2 regions of the Lysinibacillus sp. CD3-6 genome follow, and region 1 is predicted to be linked to the other one. Evidence: riboswitches for the same ligand, from Rfam matches in the RefSeq annotation. Region 1 holds a riboswitch; the other holds the start of a gene.
The links. A riboswitch is a leader RNA that binds a small molecule or an ion and turns the genes downstream of it on or off. The one in region 1 is predicted to bind cyclic di-GMP.

Region 1 (9,186 bases):
GCTATGAGCAATGCGTTAATTTTGAAAGAAGATGTAGTAATCAATCCTTTGGAACAGGACAACGAAAATATTGGCGTTGTCTTAGTTTATGCAAAACCATTGAATGATGAACAAAGTGGGGCCATCACACAAGCTTTGTCCAAACGATTTATCACGTATTTTAAAATGAGTGAGTTAGATTTGGAAGCTCTTATTAAAGTTCATTGATGATGGCATAGTGAATAGAGAATATGAATTAAACCTCGAATAGGAACGCTTCAACAAAGCGGGACGTTTGGGGTTTTTCTTGTAAGCACGCATTTATCTACAATCAAAAACGCCCACGGACAATCCGTAGGCGTTTATTTAAAAGGGGAGGAGTTTTTATGACAGCAACATGGCTAGTTTTTTACAAAATAAGTTAATTGGATAAGTGTATCTGCGTTTAGCTTATACGCAATGACTAGCATGTACATGCCTTGTTCTTCTTGAGAAAGATCGATTGTAAAGTGGTCTGCATTCGGTGCAAGTTGGTCCACATCTACTGAAATTTCTTTCATTGTTTTCGTATTTCTAAGTGCTATTTGGTAAGGGTTTAGATAGTTTCCATCTAATCCTTTAACTAGATTTTCCACTGTTAGTTCTGGCCCCGTTAAGCTAGATACTTCCACAACTTGTGGGTGTGCAGTAATGTTGTCTAATTGACTTAGATTTTTCAATGGTGAGAAATCTGAAATACTATTACCCGAAATATCGAGGGATGTTAAGTTTTTAGCATATTGTAAGCCTTCTAGACTTGAGATACGAGCATTTGGTGCATGTAGACTTGTCAGTGTAATCATATCACCTAAAGTGATTTCTCCCGACAGTCCAAGTGTTTGCTGAATAGCCACTTTAAGATGGTTGTCGGCAATCGCAATGATTTGATTAAAGTCAATTTCTACGAGCGAAGCTTTTGCTTGTGTTAGCTCCTCTAAAGCTTGGTCGATTTGGGCTTGCGTAGCTTGTGAATTTGCAAGCAGTTCTTCAGCTTTCGCCATGCTCGCTTGTAAAGCTTGAATTGATTCTTCTGTATAGTTTTCTAAGTTAATAGTTTTCGCATCTTCAAGTGATACTGTTAAATCTTCAGTGAATACGCGATCAGCATTAGCAAAGTGTAATTTTGTATCACCCCATGATGCATGGTCAGAGCCATTGCCATTGCCACCGTCTGTTACGACAAGTTTCAATTCTTTCGCGCCAGTCACGTTTACTTCAATGTACTTTTCAGGGTCACGAGATTGCATTAAGCCACTGTCAAATTGTTTTTCGCCATCAACAAACACTTGGAATGTAACAGAGCCGATTGAACCATACATTTGACGGTCCACACCAACATAAGCAGAGAAGATATCTGCGTTTTTATCTGTTAAATCATAGATGATGGTTGAGTTTGAATGTGCGCCGATGCCTCGTTCATATGTTTTCTCACGACCATCGTCGCCTGTTAAGCGGATTGCATGGTGACTAATAGAGATATCTTTAACAGGTGCTGCATAGCTGTTTTGTGTAGATTGCCATTCAAAATCAGTTAAGTAATGATAATCTTCCATATTTACTACAGAAATTGTGCGTTTTTTCGTTACTTCATTGCCATCACTATCCACGACTGTGTACGTAATGTCGTAGTGACCAGCTCGATTGAAGTTCACTTGTTCTAAGCCAGTAACTTGTACTTGAGACGTTAAATCACCATCTTCAGCGTCGATTGCTGAATAGGTTTCGTCGATATTAATAGGCGTTCCTACTGTTGTTGCGACTGATTTAGGAATTGTTAATTCTGGCTTACCATTTGAAAGATAGAATTTAGCGTCAGCAAAGTTTGCATGATCTGAAGCATTGCCATTGCCAGAATCATTAGCAACTAGTTTTAATTCTTTCACACCTTGAAGCGGTACTCTCACAAGTTTTGCTTCTGTTTGATATTTCATAACACCACTGTTATATACTTCTTGCCCATCAGCTAATACTTTAAATGTCACGCTAGAATTTCCGTTTTCAGCGATATTGCGATCAATACCAACAAGTGTTTCAAAGTAATCGTAGTTTTTATCTGTTAAATCATAGGCGATTTCAGAGTTTGCGTGTGTACCAATCCCTTTGGCAAATTCCTTCACGTCTCCATTTGTTAATACTTTTATTGAACCACCTGAAGAAGATTTGTCTTTGTTGACAGTACTATACGCTGTTTGAGCAGATTTCCAGCCAATATCTGAGGCGAATTTCTCATCGCTATAGACATATACATTTCTTGTCGCTGTTGCAACGTTATGATCACTATCCGTTACTGTATATTCGATTTGGTAAATACCTGTTTTATTTGTATTGAAGCCATTCGTTGTTACTTGGATGTGCTTGCTTAAATCGCCATCCTCAATATCAGAGGCAGTTACATCTTTTAGAACATCAAATTCACTGTTTAATTTAACGAGAGTCAAGTCTTCAGATAGTGTTAACGTCGGGAGACTTGAGTCTTTACCAAATTTAGCATCTGCCCAAATTGTATGGTCGGATGAATTGCCGCTATCATTGGCATCCGTTGTAATTAACTTTACTTCTTTTGCACCTGTAACAGGAACATTAACATAGCCATGGTCAGTATTGGCTCTGAAGACATCACTTGCAAATTTCTTTTCACCATCGACCCATACTTCAAACGTAGCAGAAGATTTTTGGCCTTTTGCTGCTTGATCGATGCCGATATAGCTTTCAAAGAAATCAAAGCCTTTTCCTTCAATATCATATACGACTTCAGAGTTTGCATGAGCACCAAGCCCTTTTGCGTAGGTAGCATCCATACCTTGTCTTAGTAATGTAATGGTACCGCCAGCAATTGATTTATCTTTTTGTAATGAGCCCCAACCTACTTTTGCCGATTTCGCTGTCATATCAGAAATATATTGCATGTCGCTTATAACGTTGACGTTCATTGTTTTTGTTTGTTTGATGCCTTCATCATTTATTTCATAAACAACTTCATAGCTACCTTTTTGTGTAACATCTACCGTATTGGATTTGATGCTAATTGTTTTCGTAATATCTTTACCACTATAGGAAATTGCTTTTACATAATCCATTGGATCAAATGCTTGATGTAGTTTAATAGTGACAAAGTCTTCAGTAGAAAGGGAAGGTGTAAATGCCTTAACCTCTACTGGTTTTAGTGTATTTAACTTCTTGTCGTAACCAACCACTTTATACGTATAATTTTTTGTTGTATCCACATTTTTATCGATAAATTGTGCAGTGCTAGTAAAGCCGATTAATTCATCATCTCGATAAATTTCATAGCCTAAGAAATCTTCTTGGTACGCTTTATCGATTGATAAATTTAATGTATTAGTTTTGGCAGCTTGGTTTGCAGCAAATGATACATTTACTTCTTTACCTTTCAAACCATTACCTTTATAGTCGAATGCACTATTATTTAAATACCATATTTTTTTATCTGGTTTTGGATATTTGCTTGTTTTTTCTTTCGTTTCGTCAGTTACAACAAACCCGTGACGAGCAAAATGTTCACTTAAATCTAAACCAAGTACTTCTGAAGAGAATTCGACTAAATATTGTTGCTTAGATTGTTCACCATCTTTTAATGAAACATTACGTTCACGATATAATGAGTTTAATTTACCCCAATAGCCTGGACTATACATTTCAAGTTGCCAATAAACAGCAAGTTTTTCAAATAGGCCTTGGTCGTTATAATCTTTTGTGTTTTCTTTCAGTACATTTTTATAGATGTTCGACTCATATGGAATACGTTCATCAATTTTGCCGTAAAATCCTGACATATACTGTGGTAGCATATTATTTGTTACTTCACCGTAAGTTCTTACGCCGATATCCATACGGTGCCCGATTTCATGTATAACGCCCCATGATCCGCCTTTTTCTTCGATAGGCACTAAAATATCAGACACAACATCATCTAATGTGCCGATATGATCGCCAGCTGCATACATATATGCATAAGGCTGAGCAAGTCGTACATTTTCTCGAATTAATTTCGGATCATTTTTTTCATTATGACCATCTAAACCGTTATATTTAAATAATTCGTCCATTAGACGATTGTACGATTCAATAGTTTGTAGTGGGCTATAGCCATTTTCAATATACGTTTTATAAGCACCTGTTGCAGTACCTGTCCAGAATAAATGGTCACTAACAACTTCTACGATATCAAGTACTTCTCGATCTTCAACCTTTGGATGCTTCGCTTTGTCTTCATCTAACTTCTTCTTATAGTCGATTAAAAATTGTTTGAACTCATCAACATTCGTCGATTTCGTTGCAAAAGGAATTCGCTCAACGCCTTCAAAACGTAATGTCGGTGCTTTTCCTTGCTGTTCAGCTGTATAAGGGTTATCAATGTAAATTGTGCCCCCTGGTGTAACAGCCTTGTTATAAGCTGAAGTTTTTGGAATAGCAGGCACCGTAATCACGTTTTTACCAACATTTAAGCTGACATCTCTTCTCCAACTGTTCCAAGCACCTTCTTGTTGTGTAAAGGATAAGCGAGGTAGTGGACCATTTGCCACTGCGTCAACATAAACGATGATTTCATCGCCTGGTTGGGCAGCAAGCCCTGTTGGTTGAAGGTTATTACCTAAACCGATTTTTAAGTTTTCGTTAGCATGCTTCACCATGTTGCCGTGTTGTTCCGCTACGATAATTCTTCCTTCTGTAACGACCTCACCTTTAATGACTTTCTTAGCTAACTCAATGTTTTCTTGATAAGTAGTATATAGTGGATGCGATTTTGCTTCTTCTTCTAGTGCATGAATTAGCTCGATACTATTGAATTCTGGTGAAACAGTATTCATCGTTCCATCTGTAAATAACTTCGCCATCTTATCGTTTACTGTATCTTCTTTATAGAACGCTAATTCAGAAAGTGTTGCCCAATTTTGATTGGACTTTTTAAATTTGAATTTCACTCGTTTAAATGTTGTTGGTTCAAACTTCGCTTCTACTAATCCAGCAACCATATTATGTTTACCTGTTGCAACAAGCTCATAAGTATCACCTTTGGATGTTTGTGAAGCGTAAATTTCAAATTCCTCTGCAAAGCCTTTACGGTCCGATGGTCTTGCTCCATAGACAACGCGATTTAATGTTACAGGCTCTATAAATTCGACTTCTACTTCATTTGAGAATGTAGCTGTGTTGCTACTATTTGTTTCCCAATATGTATTGACATTACCATCGATGGCATTTTCTATAACAGCACTAGCCCAGTGTCCGCCGTTATTGCGAATGCTCTTAATGTTTTTGTAGTCCATTCTAAATAACTGAGAGTAGGCTTCGTTTGCAAAATGGCTAAATGTTGAAGTTACTGCTGTTGTTGCATCGATTGCTTCGGTGCTTAGTAGTGCTTTTGCATTGTCGATATCTTCTTTAAATTGAGCGTAGAACGGATGTCCTTGTGCTTCAGCATCTAATTGATTGATTGCATCAATCGAATGGAACTTGTCACTAACAGCGCTCATTGTGTCGTCAGTAAAAAGAGTTGCCATTTTGTCAGAGATTGTATCTTCTTTATAAAACTGAAACTCTGAAGCACTTGCCCAATCTTGATTTGCTTTTGTGAATACGAATTTTACTCGTTTAAATTCTGTAGGTTGGAACTGAATTTCAACGATATCACCAGTAGATCCTTTATATTCACCTGATGAAACAAGTGTAAAGTCATCATCTGCATCCGTTGTTGAGCTATAAATCTCAAACTGTTGGGCAAAGCCTTTGCCTTTTGTAGATGATTGACGAGCTGCATAAATCATTCTATTTAACGTAGTTGCTTCATTGAACTGAATTACGACTTCGTTTGTGAACGATGCACTATTTGGCTTTCCAGTTTCCCAGTGGGTATTCATGTCGCCATCAATTGCTTTATCAATAGATGAACTTGCATATTTTCCACCGTTGTTCGTAATAGACTTAATGTTTGTAATGGCCATTTTAAATACATCATCGTATGCTTTTAAAATATCCTTACCATACAAATCAAATTTCTTCACTGAAGCGATCGAATGCTTAGTACTTGCTTCAGCTGTAGTTTTGACAATATTCCCATTAGGATTTTCACTTGCCAAAACATTCATTGGTCCGCCTACTAAATTTAAAGCTAGAGCAGACACGGTTACAATCTTTACAACTTTCATATTACATTCCTCCTTATGAAGTTTTGAATTTCTTCCTATGGAGTACATAAAAAAACTACTCATAAAAGAGTAGCTTTATCTCAAATAAGGATATAAAAAATATACAAATATACCCATTTGTAATAGGCACTGAAAAACTAAAAGATAAACGATTTATCTTTTAGAAGTTATATTAAAAAAATATTTTTCAGTAATTTGTTTTTTTATGACCTTACTAAACAAAAAGTAGTATGTACTCTTCGGCAACTGGCTGACATAGTTATAAACCTTAGTCCCTATAGCTTTGCGTCCCTAAATTTCCTTAGGTTTGCCTATTCAATTTTTCTACTATAAAGAATAGCATAGTGAAAATAATTACCACAGAACAATTTGTCCTATATTTTACCACCCTTCTTTAGGGTAAAATGGTGAAGGTTTATGACTGAATGGTATAATAATGTATTCTATTGATAGGCAATATGTTAGGTGTAAATTACTTTAGTAAGAGAAGGGTAGTTTAGTTGTAAACTACTTTTGTCACGTGTTGATAAACAAAAATATTTTCAGCGGCGACATTAGTACACAATTAGCGAAAACAACTTTCAAAATGGTGGAATGCTAAAATATTGCTGTACATGTTTTTCTGGTTTTAGAACTGTTAACTTTCTACTTTGTTTTATGAGTAGAAGGTTTTTTACTTTAATGAGGTACAATATTTCATTTGTAATGGTTTGTTCATTCTCCGTTCATTTTCAGTTCATGCTCTGTTCATGTAGGCTCTATATTCTAAAAATGTGAAAAGAAATAGGAGGGGTTTTAAGATGAACCTGGCTTTAAAAGAAATGAAGAAAAATAAAGTGCGATTTGTGATTTTAGGTTCCATTGTTTTTCTGGTGAGTTTACTAACCTTTATTATTTCAGGTTTGGCAAATGGATTATCACAAGACAATGCTGCGTTAATTAAAGATTTACCAGCAGGACAGTTTTATATGAATGAGGAGGCAGATGAAACGTACAATCTGTCAAAAATAGATAGCAGTACCCAAAATGACATGTTAAACAAACAAAAGGACGCTGTAGCTTTTTCAATTCAAATGGGCTTTATAAATGATGAGGCTGGCAAGCAACAAAGCGTTGCCTTTGTCACTGCTACCGATTCACCACTATTTGAAAATGTGAAACATGAGGAAATTATTTTAGATAGCTCACTAAAGGATAAAGGTATACAGGTAGGCGATACAGTAACGAATAATCAATTTAGTGGCAAGTTTATTGTAAAAGGCTTTGTTGAGCAAAAGAAATATAGTCATGCACCTGTAGCTTATATTAGCATGGAGGATTACAAAGAAATTTATCGAGTTGATGAAATGCAATTAGTTTTCACGCCAGATGGAGATGCTTCACAAGCGTATACGGGCTTACAAGCATTTTCGAAAAGTGATTTTTTAAATACGATTCCTAGTTATAGCGCAGAACAGATGTCTCTTAATATGATTGTTTGGTTTTTAGTTGTGATTAGTGGCATGTTGTTTGCAATCTTTTTCTATATGATGAACGTTCAAAAGATTGGTTTGTACGGTATTTTAAAAGCAATCGGTTTAAAAACAAGTAAGCTATTTAAAATGATTTGGACGCAAATGGTCGTTATTACCGTTATTTCACTGGCGTTATCGATTGCACTGAGTCAAATTTTTAATCAAATTGCACCGCAAGGAATGCCGTTTAGTTTAAGTTTGGCAACGACGACCCAATTGTCGATCGTATTCATCATTATTGGATTTATTGGTGCAACGATTTCAGGTATTCAAATTAAAAAAATTCAGCCATTACAAGCGATACAGCAAGGAGAGGTCTAATATGACACTATTTACAATGGAGAATGTTAGAAAAACGTTTACGAATGGTGAAGTGCAAGAAGAAATATTAAAAGGCATTAATATGACGCTTAAAGAAGGAGAAGTAACAGCTTTAGTAGGTGCTTCGGGGTCTGGTAAAAGTACACTATTAACGATTGCTGCTGGGCTACAACCTACATCGCAGGGCCAAGTAATTTTTCAAGGGAAAAATATGACGGCTTTGACTGCTGAGCAAGTGCGACAAGTGCGGGCAAGTGAATTTGGTTTTGTTTTTCAATTTGCACATTTAGTTCCCTTTCTAACAGTAGAAGAACAGCTATTACTTATGCTCGAAGTGTCGGAATCAGCATTAAAGAAACACGAGCAGCAAAGAGAGGTAGAGCGTATTTTAAAATTAGTAGGGATGGACCATCGGAAAAATGCATATCCTTCGTCCTTATCAGGAGGAGAGAAGCAACGAGTAGCCATTGCGCGAGCGATTATTCATAAACCGAAAGTTCTTTTTGCCGATGAACCTACAGCAAGTTTAGATTCCAAAAGATCGAAGGACGTCATGGAGTTAATTAGAGACCTTACCAAAACATTAAACATTACAACGTTAATGGTTACTCATGACGAAGAAATGTTAGCTTATACAGATCAAGTCATTAAAATGAATGACGGCAAAATTGTTCAAAATGTGTGATTCATTTATAGTCTAAAAGGTTTTCGAAAAAAGTGTTAGATTGACACCCATGTCAATCTAACGCTTTTTTGCTGTATGCTGTTTTCCTCTAATATGGCGGTTACTTTCTGCGTAGCCGACTATAATCTGTAAAGCTCAATCGCCTTCGCTTCTATCGACTAGAAATGCTAAATAGGTTTTACTGAATAGGGACTAATATTTCACATAGATGATTATCAATCATTTGCGATGTATATCTTTCAATGATTGGCTGTTGTCTGATAGATAGATGATTTTTGGCGATTTCAGAAAAAATATTACCCCAAAATTCGCTGACTGCCTCTTTCGTATGGTCTAACAAGAAAACTGCATATTTCCCGCCAGGTAATGTTCCACTCTGAGCAGGCTTTGCCACATGGAAATCATTTGGAATCATGACGCAAACATCATATCGACACTCTTCTTTAGGTGTAACTTCAGGATTATCTTGAGGAATGGCAAA
Region 2 (9,186 bases), 510 kb from region 1:
TGTATATAAAAGCTCAACCTCAGAGGTGAAAGGAGTCACTAACGTAATTTTACCGATTAGCCCTTTCGCTGTCATAACTGCCATATTTTTTTCTACACCATGGGATGAACCTTTATCTAAAATAATCTTTTCTTCCCATTGGTCTGGATTTCTAGCAATAACCGTTGCTTGAATAGGATTAAACGCCTTTAAACTTTCTGACTTTGTAAGTTCTAATAGCTTTTCATTTTCAGATTTTAATACCAATGCTTCGGCTTGTACAGCTGCAAAATCTTCTAAGCGTGCTTTTAAACGTTTGTTTTCTTCGTACGTGTTTAAGAGGGAGTCAATATTATTAAAAATACCAGCTATGTAATTCGCCGGCTTCGCAACAATAGATTGCGCGACGCCGACAGTATCTTTAATAATTTGCTCTGGTAAAGTTGCGTTCGTCCGATCTCGTAATGAGAAGCTAATCAATGCCACAAGAAAAACCATGCCCACTAATAGCAGTATTAATTTCTTATTGAAAAAAAAATGTGGCATTGCCTAAACCTCCTTACCCTTTTACTTGTTGTTGACGAATTAGATCAATATGATCTAGAGCTTTACCTGTTCCAATAGCTACACAGTCTAATGGATCTTCTGCAATAAATACAGGCATATTTGTTTCACGGCTAATAACTTTGTCTAAATTCGTTAACAATGCGCCACCACCAGTTAACACAATACCTCGCTCCATCACGTCTGCAGATAATTCTGGAGGTGTTTGTTCTAACGTTTTACGTACACCGTCAATAATTGACGATACCGCTTCACGCAATGAATCTGAAATTTCCTGAGACGAAATCTCAATTGTTTTTGGTAAACCTGTTAAAAGGTCACGACCTCTAATTTCCATTTTCTCTTCTGGGCCTTCAGCGAATGCTGTCCCAATTTCCATTTTAACTGCTTCTGCAGTACGTTCACCAATTGTTAAGTTATACGATTTACGGATATATGAAATGATTGATTGATCCATAGCATCCCCGCCAATACGTACAGATTCACTTGTCACAATACCACCTAAAGAGATTACTGCTACTTCAGTTGTACCGCCACCGATATCAACAACCATAGAACCAGTTGGATCCCAAACAGGTAAGTTTGCTCCAATAGCAGCTGCAAATGGTTCTTCAATTGTAAAGGCTTCTTTTGCACCAGCTTGACGAGAAGCATCGATAACTGCACGTTGCTCTACCGATGTAATACCGTATGGCACACAAATCATTACATTCGGTTTTTTCCAATTTCCGCCGGAATTTTTACAAGCTTCTTTTAAATAATATTCAATCATCGCTGTTGTAATATCATAATCAGCAATAACGCCATCTTTCATCGGACGAATCGCCACGATTGATCCAGGTGTACGGCCAATCATATTTTTCGCATCATTACCAACTGCAACGATGTCTCCTGTTTTTGTGTTTTTTGCTACTACTGAAGGCTCGCGTAAAACGATCCCCTTCCCTTTAATAAAAACTAATGTATTCGCTGTGCCAAGGTCAATCCCGACATCTTTACTACCTAATCCAAACAAATTGTGTACTCCCTTTCTATTTAAGCCATACTATCGTTGACATAAAATCATACCGTTCATTATAACGGATAAATGCAAGAATTTGTAGTGCCACATACCTCATCTTGCAGAAAACTTACTATTTTAATTCCCTCTTAAACTAAAAATAGTACGTATAGATTAGCATATTATTTTTTTTCATGTAAGACAACGCATTATAGGCTACCAATTTTTGTGAATGCTATAGATATTTTTCTACGAATACAATAACGTCATTCAATCAAAAAGGTTCATTTTTTATTAAAATGCTTAAAAACCGTTCAAACTATACTGTCCCTAAAATAAACTAGAAAAATTTATTACCAAGAAAAAACGCATTTCGGAGCATTAACGCCTTTTGTATTCTAAAAAGCTCTGCAAAAATTTTTGCAGAGCTCAGCTTGTTACCAAAGCTATTTAATTTGCAAAATGTTCTGTAGCAAAACGTACTAGCCCCACTATTGCAAGCACAAGCATCATTCCTCTTTCTAATTCGCTGGCGAGTAGCTAGGTAATGGGGTGCCTGCTAAAGGCTGAAGCTTATTTACTAGAAGCTCCAGCAAGGAAGCCTTTAAGCGTACAGTGCTAAAAATAACCTTTTTCTTTTAAGCTAGTAAACTGGTGGTCACCGATGATGATATGATCCAGTAACTCAATACCAATAATAAAACCAGCTTCCTGAATTCTTTTCGTTACCTCAATATCTTCTGGACTCGGTGTCGGAACACCACTTGGGTGATTATGAGCACAAATAATTGAGGCAGCAGAGCGCTTTACAGCCTCACGAAAGATTTCTCTCGGATGTACAATGGACGCATTCAAACCCCCGATAAAAATCGTCTTTTTATGAATGATTTGATTTTTCACATCAAGAAAAAGGACAACAAAATGTTCCTGACTTAAAGAGGTCATATCAGGCATAAGGTAAGCAGCGGCGTCTTGCGGAGAACGAACCGTATATTTATCATCATTTTGCTTTTGAGACAAGCGCCTTCCGAGTTCGATTGCGGCTAATATTTGAATTGCCTTTACCTCTCCAATACCCTTTATGGCGACCATTTCTTCAATTGTTGCATGTTTTAATTGATGCAAACGTTCAAATGTACTTAAAACACGATTGGCAAGGACAAGAACAGATTCTTCCTTCGTGCCTGTCCTCAGTAATATAGCCAGTAGCTCCTGATTGGATAAGCTCTTAGCACCTTGCCGTAATAGTCTTTCCCGAGGTCGATCTGCTAAATGAACGTCGCGAATCATCATATCTGGTATAACATCTATTGGCAATAGCTTCACTCCTTCGCAAATTGGATAATTCGTCGTGCTACCAATTGCGCGAACAACGCTGCAAGTGGTAAGCCCACAACATTGTTATAATCTCCTTCAATTCGCTCAACTAAAAGGGTACCAACTGTTTGAATACCATAACCGCCTGCCTTATCATAAGAATCTCCAGAGGCTACATACGCTTCTATAAGCTCCTGTGATAAAGTATGGAATACAACAGCTGTTTCTTCTAGAAATGTCGTTTCCAATCCATTTGGTTCAATGATGGCAACAGCAGTCATGACCGCATGACGCTTGCCTGATAAACGTGTTAAGTGAGAAATGGCTTCCTCACGTGTTTTTGGCTTATGCAGTAGCTCATTGTCAAAGACGACAATCGTATCCGCACCAATAATCGTTGCATTTGATACTTTTTGAGCGACATCCCGCGTTTTTAAAAGTGCCACACCTTTTACATAATCTTGCATTGTTGTTGCGGTTACGCTTGTCTCTTCTACTTCACTTGTCACAATTTCAAACGGAAGTTCAAGCATCGCAAGCAATTCTTTACGTCGTGGTGATGCGGAAGCAAGCACTAATTTATGATTCGTTTCAAACATTTTTTCACCATTCCTCCTTCTCTCTATCATAACGGAGAAAGTGGTTTTTGAAAATTTTCTAAAAATCAAGATAATGTACTTTTGGCTATATTCTTTACTTAAAATTTCGTTTGAAGACAAGGATTTTTGGATTTGTAATGCGCAAAAATTTGAAGACGGATAATGCTTATATCACTAGAAATAGATGTTGCTGCCTTGCCAATACTTTGCCAATCGGAAGGCAATGTGGAATCATTTGCTGCCTCACTAAAATTTAATTTTTTCGTATTTTTATCTGCTAATACATTTGTTATTTCTGCAATGGTCGGCTCTTTACAACTATCGCCAGTAACATTGAAAACTTTTTTAAATGTTGGAGGATCCTTTAAAAATACTAAGTCACTTTCCTCTGTCACCATACTTGTCCATACATAATATTTACTCTCTACTTCCACAATCGCACTTTCTTGCAGTGTAGGATGTTCTGCTATAAACGCACTTGCACTTTCATAATTAGAAAATACACCTGCTTGACTCGCATAAAACATTGTCGAGGTTCCAGTACCTCCTGCTGTCGGTATTGTTTCTGAATTTCCCTCTACTGGTGCTTCCGTTTCGTTTTTTGCGACCTCGCTATCCTTTTTTAAAGAAAATTGGGTACTTGCCTGGAGAACACCTAAAAAAATGGCTACCCCAAAAAGCCCCACGATGCCACCAATTAGCATTGCGCGCACTATTTGTTTTCTGATTACCTGACTAACAATTTTCATACGTTCATCACCTCTTATTTCAACCTATCAAAATAAACATAAAAAAAGACGAGACTGTTGTCGTCTCGTCTAAAAAATTTATCGCTATAAACTTTCAAAAAACGTCTTTAATTTTCAAAGCTCGTCACATCATGATCGCTCACCTAATTTCGTGCATTTTCCACGTTAAACACGGCTATAGAGCCTGTTTCCACGCTGTGACGCTTTCATAATACATGTGGTTCAACTAACGGAAGGTTACGTTGTTTTCAGTAGAACGATGACGAATTGCTAGTCCTTCTTGTAATTATAAAACTATAATTTGACGTTCCTAATTGTTGGATTGTAGTAACCTACTACGAACCTCTGTTAATAAATATAAAGAGCCCGATACAATTGTTCTGCACTGGTTTTCTGATTGCTGTTGTATAAATTGAATGTAATCACGTAAAACCGCTTTATAGGGTGCATTACTTAGTTCTACCATATTTTTTGCGGACATAGCTCGCGGATTATCAAAATCAACAAAATAAAAACGATCGCTAATTTGCTCAAAGTATTGCAAAACTTCTTTTACATCTTTATCACCTAATATGCCTATAACGAACGTAATGGACTCATCAGGAAATTCTCGACGGACCGTCTCTACCAATTTTTCTGCACTTGCTGGATTATGGGCACCGTCAAAAATAATATAAGGCATTACTTCTTCAAAACGTCCTAAAATACTTGCCATTTTAATACCATAGCGTATGCTTTCTTCGTTGATGGCAACGTCTAATGCTGTAGCTACTTCAAAAAAAGCGGTAATGGCTAATGCCATATTATTACCCTGATGTGGCCCTTTCATCTTACGAGTGAGATTGGCAATACATATGTTTTTTTCTTTATTTGTATAACACTCATCATCATCCATTTGCTCAATTGTAAATTGTTTTGATAGCTCTAAAATTGGAGCATGCTTTGCTTTTGCAACTTTATTAATTATGGCCATCGCCTCTAACGGTACCTCACCAATAACAACAGGACGATTTTGCTTAATAATCCCTGCTTTATGCTCGGCAATACTTTCAATTGTCGATCCTAAAAATTTCGTATGTTCAAGCGCAATACTTGGAATAATGGAGACAATTGGCATTACGACATTAGTACTATCTAGTAAGCCCCCCATACCCGCTTCAATGAATGCCACATCTACATCGCTATGGACAAATTGCAAAAATGCTGCAACTGTTAGTAGCTCAAAATCTGTCAGCTTCCCACTAAGTCCGGCACTTTTCATTTGTTGAAAAACGCAATCCATCTCTTCTTTAGAAATTGGCTCGCTCATTACTTGAATTTGATCATGCACATTTAAAATGCAAGGAGACATAAACTTCCCTACTTTTAAACCATGTTGTTGCGCAATCGACTCTAAAAATGTCAGTGTAGAGCCTTTGCCGTTCGTACCTGCAAGATGCACAATTTGTAGTTTTCTCTCTGGATTTCCCACTAGTGCTAAAGCTTCTTCAATAGCCGTTAGTCCAGGCTTAATGATATCATCACTTGCTAATGCCCATTTTTTCTTATATTGATCAAACTGGGGAATCATCGTGTCTCCTCCTTCAACCACTGTCGAACTTCCGCTATAAAATAAAGTGAGCCAGTAATAACAACAATATCCTGAGGCTCTCTGCTTTTTATAACGGCTTGGACTATTGCCTGCCAATTCGCATCATATTGTTTGTTAATATGTGTTGATAACATCGCTAATTTTTCAGCTGGCATGGCATTCGGCAAGCCAATTTGTGTAAACGACATAGAAGTTGCCACTGCATCCATTAATGCAATACTATTTGCATGATCTTTATCAGAAAGCGCTGCATAAATAAAGTGATATTGATGGTGCGGATAAACTGTCTGAAGCGTTTGAATCAATGCAGCGGTTCCTTCTGAATTATGGGCACCGTCTAGCACAATATTATTTGGAAATTGTTCAAAGCGGCCTGCCCACTGTGCAGTTTGTAGCGCCAGAAGCATAGCCTGTTCTGTTAGTTGAATATGTCCCTGCTCACGTAAAATATCCATTGCTGTTATGGCAAGACTGGCATTAGCAATTTGATGCTCTCCAGCCATTTTTAATTGAATACCAGTTAGTTCAACATTTGCGTTACGATAATTAAAGGATTGCATACCAACCCGTTGATTTTGTGCTACGACGTGAAAATCGTATCCTAAAACAAGACATTTGGCTTGACGTTGTTGTGCAACTTTTTGAATAACAGCAAGCGCCTCATCGTTTTTAACGCCCACCACAACAGGCACTCCTTCTTTAATAATTCCTGCCTTTTCAAATGCAACTTTCGCATACGTATCGCCTAAAAATGCTGTATGCTCCAATGAAATTGTCGTAATAATTGAAACAAGTGGTGTGATCACATTGGTCGCATCTAAGCGCCCACCAAGCCCTGTTTCAATAAGTGCAAAATCTACTTCTTCTTCAGCAAAATACTGGAACATAATAAGTGTTACGACCTCAAAAAAGCTTGGATAGTCCCCATTATAATGCGCTTCAATAATTGAAGCGATATTGTTCATATATTGTAAAAATTGCTCATCCGAAATTTGCATGCCGTTAATCGTCATCCGTTCATTGACACGCGTTAAATGTGGAGAAGTAAAAGCCCCTACTCGATAACCTGCATTCTCCAACATCTCCCTCAATACATTTACAGTAGACCCTTTGCCATTGGAACCTGCTAGATGTATAGTTCGTAGCTTGTTCTGCGGGTCTCCTAAACGAGCCAATACTTCACGCATCATTACTAATGGCTCACGTTTATGATCAACCGCTTTTAATGTAAAAATAAAATCTGTACATGCTTTTATCGTTGTAAACAAAAGAAACACTCCCTCTCACTCTAGTATAAAGCGTGCCAGGCACACAAACAATTCTGACACAATTTTAAAAACACACAGAAAAGCACTGTAGGAGTGATTGTCTGTGTGTTTTTAACTAGTTTTTTGCAAATAAACAGCAAATTAATGTAATTGATGGACGCCTAAAAGCGCACCCATATCGTCTAAAATAATTTTTGCATCATTATTTAAAAGTGGCAATACATCTGATCTTTGCACTAATTCAAATGAGTTTTTTAATGTTCTTTTCAACATTGAAATATCAAAGTTCGAACAATACTCATTAATTTTATTAATCACTAGGAAATCAGTACGTGTTAATGTTTGTTTCACTTCATTTTGCCCGTCGCCATTTGCTAATATATGTTTAATAAGTACACGCCCGCTTGCGTTTAATAGGCGATAGTATTTTGCTTCCGATAGCTTTAGAAGATTTGCCTCTATTATTCCTCTTGCATTCACAAAATCTAAATCATCACAGGCTTTGTTCACCTTCACTACTATTGTTCCAATATTTCCAGACATGAAAAACCTCCAAAATTATTTTCGTAACAAAGAAAAAAGCTATTCTAATCACCATAGAATAGCCATAAAATTAAATGAATTTACATTAAATGGTAACCTGGCAATCATAGTAAAAAAAACAATTCTCTCTTCACCTTAGACCCTAGGCTTTGCTTCCTAACCTTTCGGGTAGTTTGCCTTTATCTATTATACTAACTACATTGTATAATACTATATATTTTTTCCTAACTCAATACATATCTTTTGACGCATAAAAAGAAAAACAGCAGATGACTTTTTCGCCATCTGCTGTTTCAATAAATCATTTTTATGATTACATATTTTTTAGTTCTTCTAAACGTTTTAATACAACGGCATGTTTACCTTCATAGTCCGCTAATTTTTCGCGTTCTGCGTTAACCAATGCTTCTGGTGCTTTTGATACAAATTTCTCATTTGACAACTTACCAGTAACAAGCTTCACTTCTTTTGCCCATTTTTCTAATTCTTTTTCAAGACGAGCAATCTCTTCCTCTAAGTTGATAAGTCCTACAAGTGGTAAGAATAGCTCTGCTCCTGTTACTACGGCCGTCATAGACTGTCCTGGAGCCTCTAAGCCTTCACCAATTGTTAATGGCTCTGGATTACAGAATTTTTCTAAATAGCCTTTATTCGCTTCAAGAATGGCAACGGTAGCTGCATCTTTAGCAGAAATGTATAATGGTACTTTTTTGCTCATTGGTGTGTTCACTTCCGCACGAATATTGCGCACTGAACGTATAATATCCATAAGAAGCTTCATATTGTCTGCTTCTTCAGCAAAGTGAAGGTCTGTACGTACCGTTGGCCATGCTGCAACTGTAATTGACTCACCTTCATGCGGTAAGTGTTGCCAAATTTCTTCTGTAATGAATGGCATAAGCGGATGTAATAGACGCATTGTTTGGTCTAGTACATAAGCTAATATAGAGCGAGTCGTTTTCTTAGCAGCTTCATCTTCACCATTCAATGGTAATTTCGCCATTTCAATATACCAAGAACAGAAATCATCCCAAATGAAGTTATAGAGCTCACGTCCTACTTCACCGAATTCATAGCGGTCTGCTAACGATGTTACACGTTCAATCGTCTCATTTAAGCGAGTCAAAATCCACTTATCAGCAACTGATTTTTCACCAGTTAAGTCGATTTCGTCAAATGACATACCATCCATATTCATTAATGCAAAACGAGAAGCATTCCAAATTTTATTAGCAAAGTTCCAAACCGACTCTACTTTTTCAGTTGTATAACGTAAATCTTGACCTGGAGATGAGCCTGTAGCTAAGAAATAACGAAGTGAATCAGCACCGTATTTCTCAATAACATCCATAGGATCTACACCATTACCAAGTGATTTACTCATCTTACGTCCTTCACCATCACGTACTAATCCATGGATTAATACATCTTTGAATGGGCGTTGTTCCGTAAATTCAATACCTTGGAAAATCATACGAGAAACCCAGAAGAAAATAATATCATAGCCCGTTACAAGCGTACTTGTTGGGTAGTAACGTTGATATTCTTCATTTGCCTCGTCCGGCCAACCCATTGT

Region 2: it holds a riboswitch for cyclic di-GMP, as region 1 does, so the genes downstream of both, FH508_RS16825 (hypothetical protein) here and FH508_RS19415 (NPCBM/NEW2 domain-containing protein) in region 1, are expected to answer to the same signal.

What each region holds. Positions count from the first base shown of each region.
Region 1 is NZ_CP085880.1:3,883,149-3,892,334, reverse strand. Features, by position in the region: gene FH508_RS19420 (hypothetical protein) at 1-207, shown strand, start outside; gene FH508_RS19415 (NPCBM/NEW2 domain-containing protein) at 381-6,185, opposite strand; cyclic di-GMP riboswitch class I at 6,424-6,507, opposite strand; gene FH508_RS19410 (ABC transporter permease) at 6,986-8,020, shown strand; gene FH508_RS19405 (ABC transporter ATP-binding protein) at 8,022-8,705, shown strand; gene FH508_RS19400 (AraC family transcriptional regulator) at 8,884-9,186, opposite strand, start outside.
Region 2 is NZ_CP085880.1:3,373,235-3,382,420, forward strand. Features, by position in the region: gene mreC (rod shape-determining protein MreC) at 1-525, opposite strand, end outside; gene FH508_RS16795 (rod shape-determining protein) at 539-1,558, opposite strand; gene radC (RadC family protein) at 2,162-2,833, opposite strand; gene FH508_RS16805 (Maf family protein) at 2,866-3,459, opposite strand; gene FH508_RS16810 (hypothetical protein) at 3,558-4,208, opposite strand; gene FH508_RS16815 (bifunctional folylpolyglutamate synthase/dihydrofolate synthase) at 4,519-5,778, opposite strand; gene FH508_RS16820 (bifunctional folylpolyglutamate synthase/dihydrofolate synthase) at 5,775-7,067, opposite strand; gene FH508_RS16825 (hypothetical protein) at 7,209-7,610, opposite strand; cyclic di-GMP riboswitch class I at 7,699-7,798, opposite strand; gene FH508_RS16830 (valine--tRNA ligase) at 7,924-9,186, opposite strand, start outside.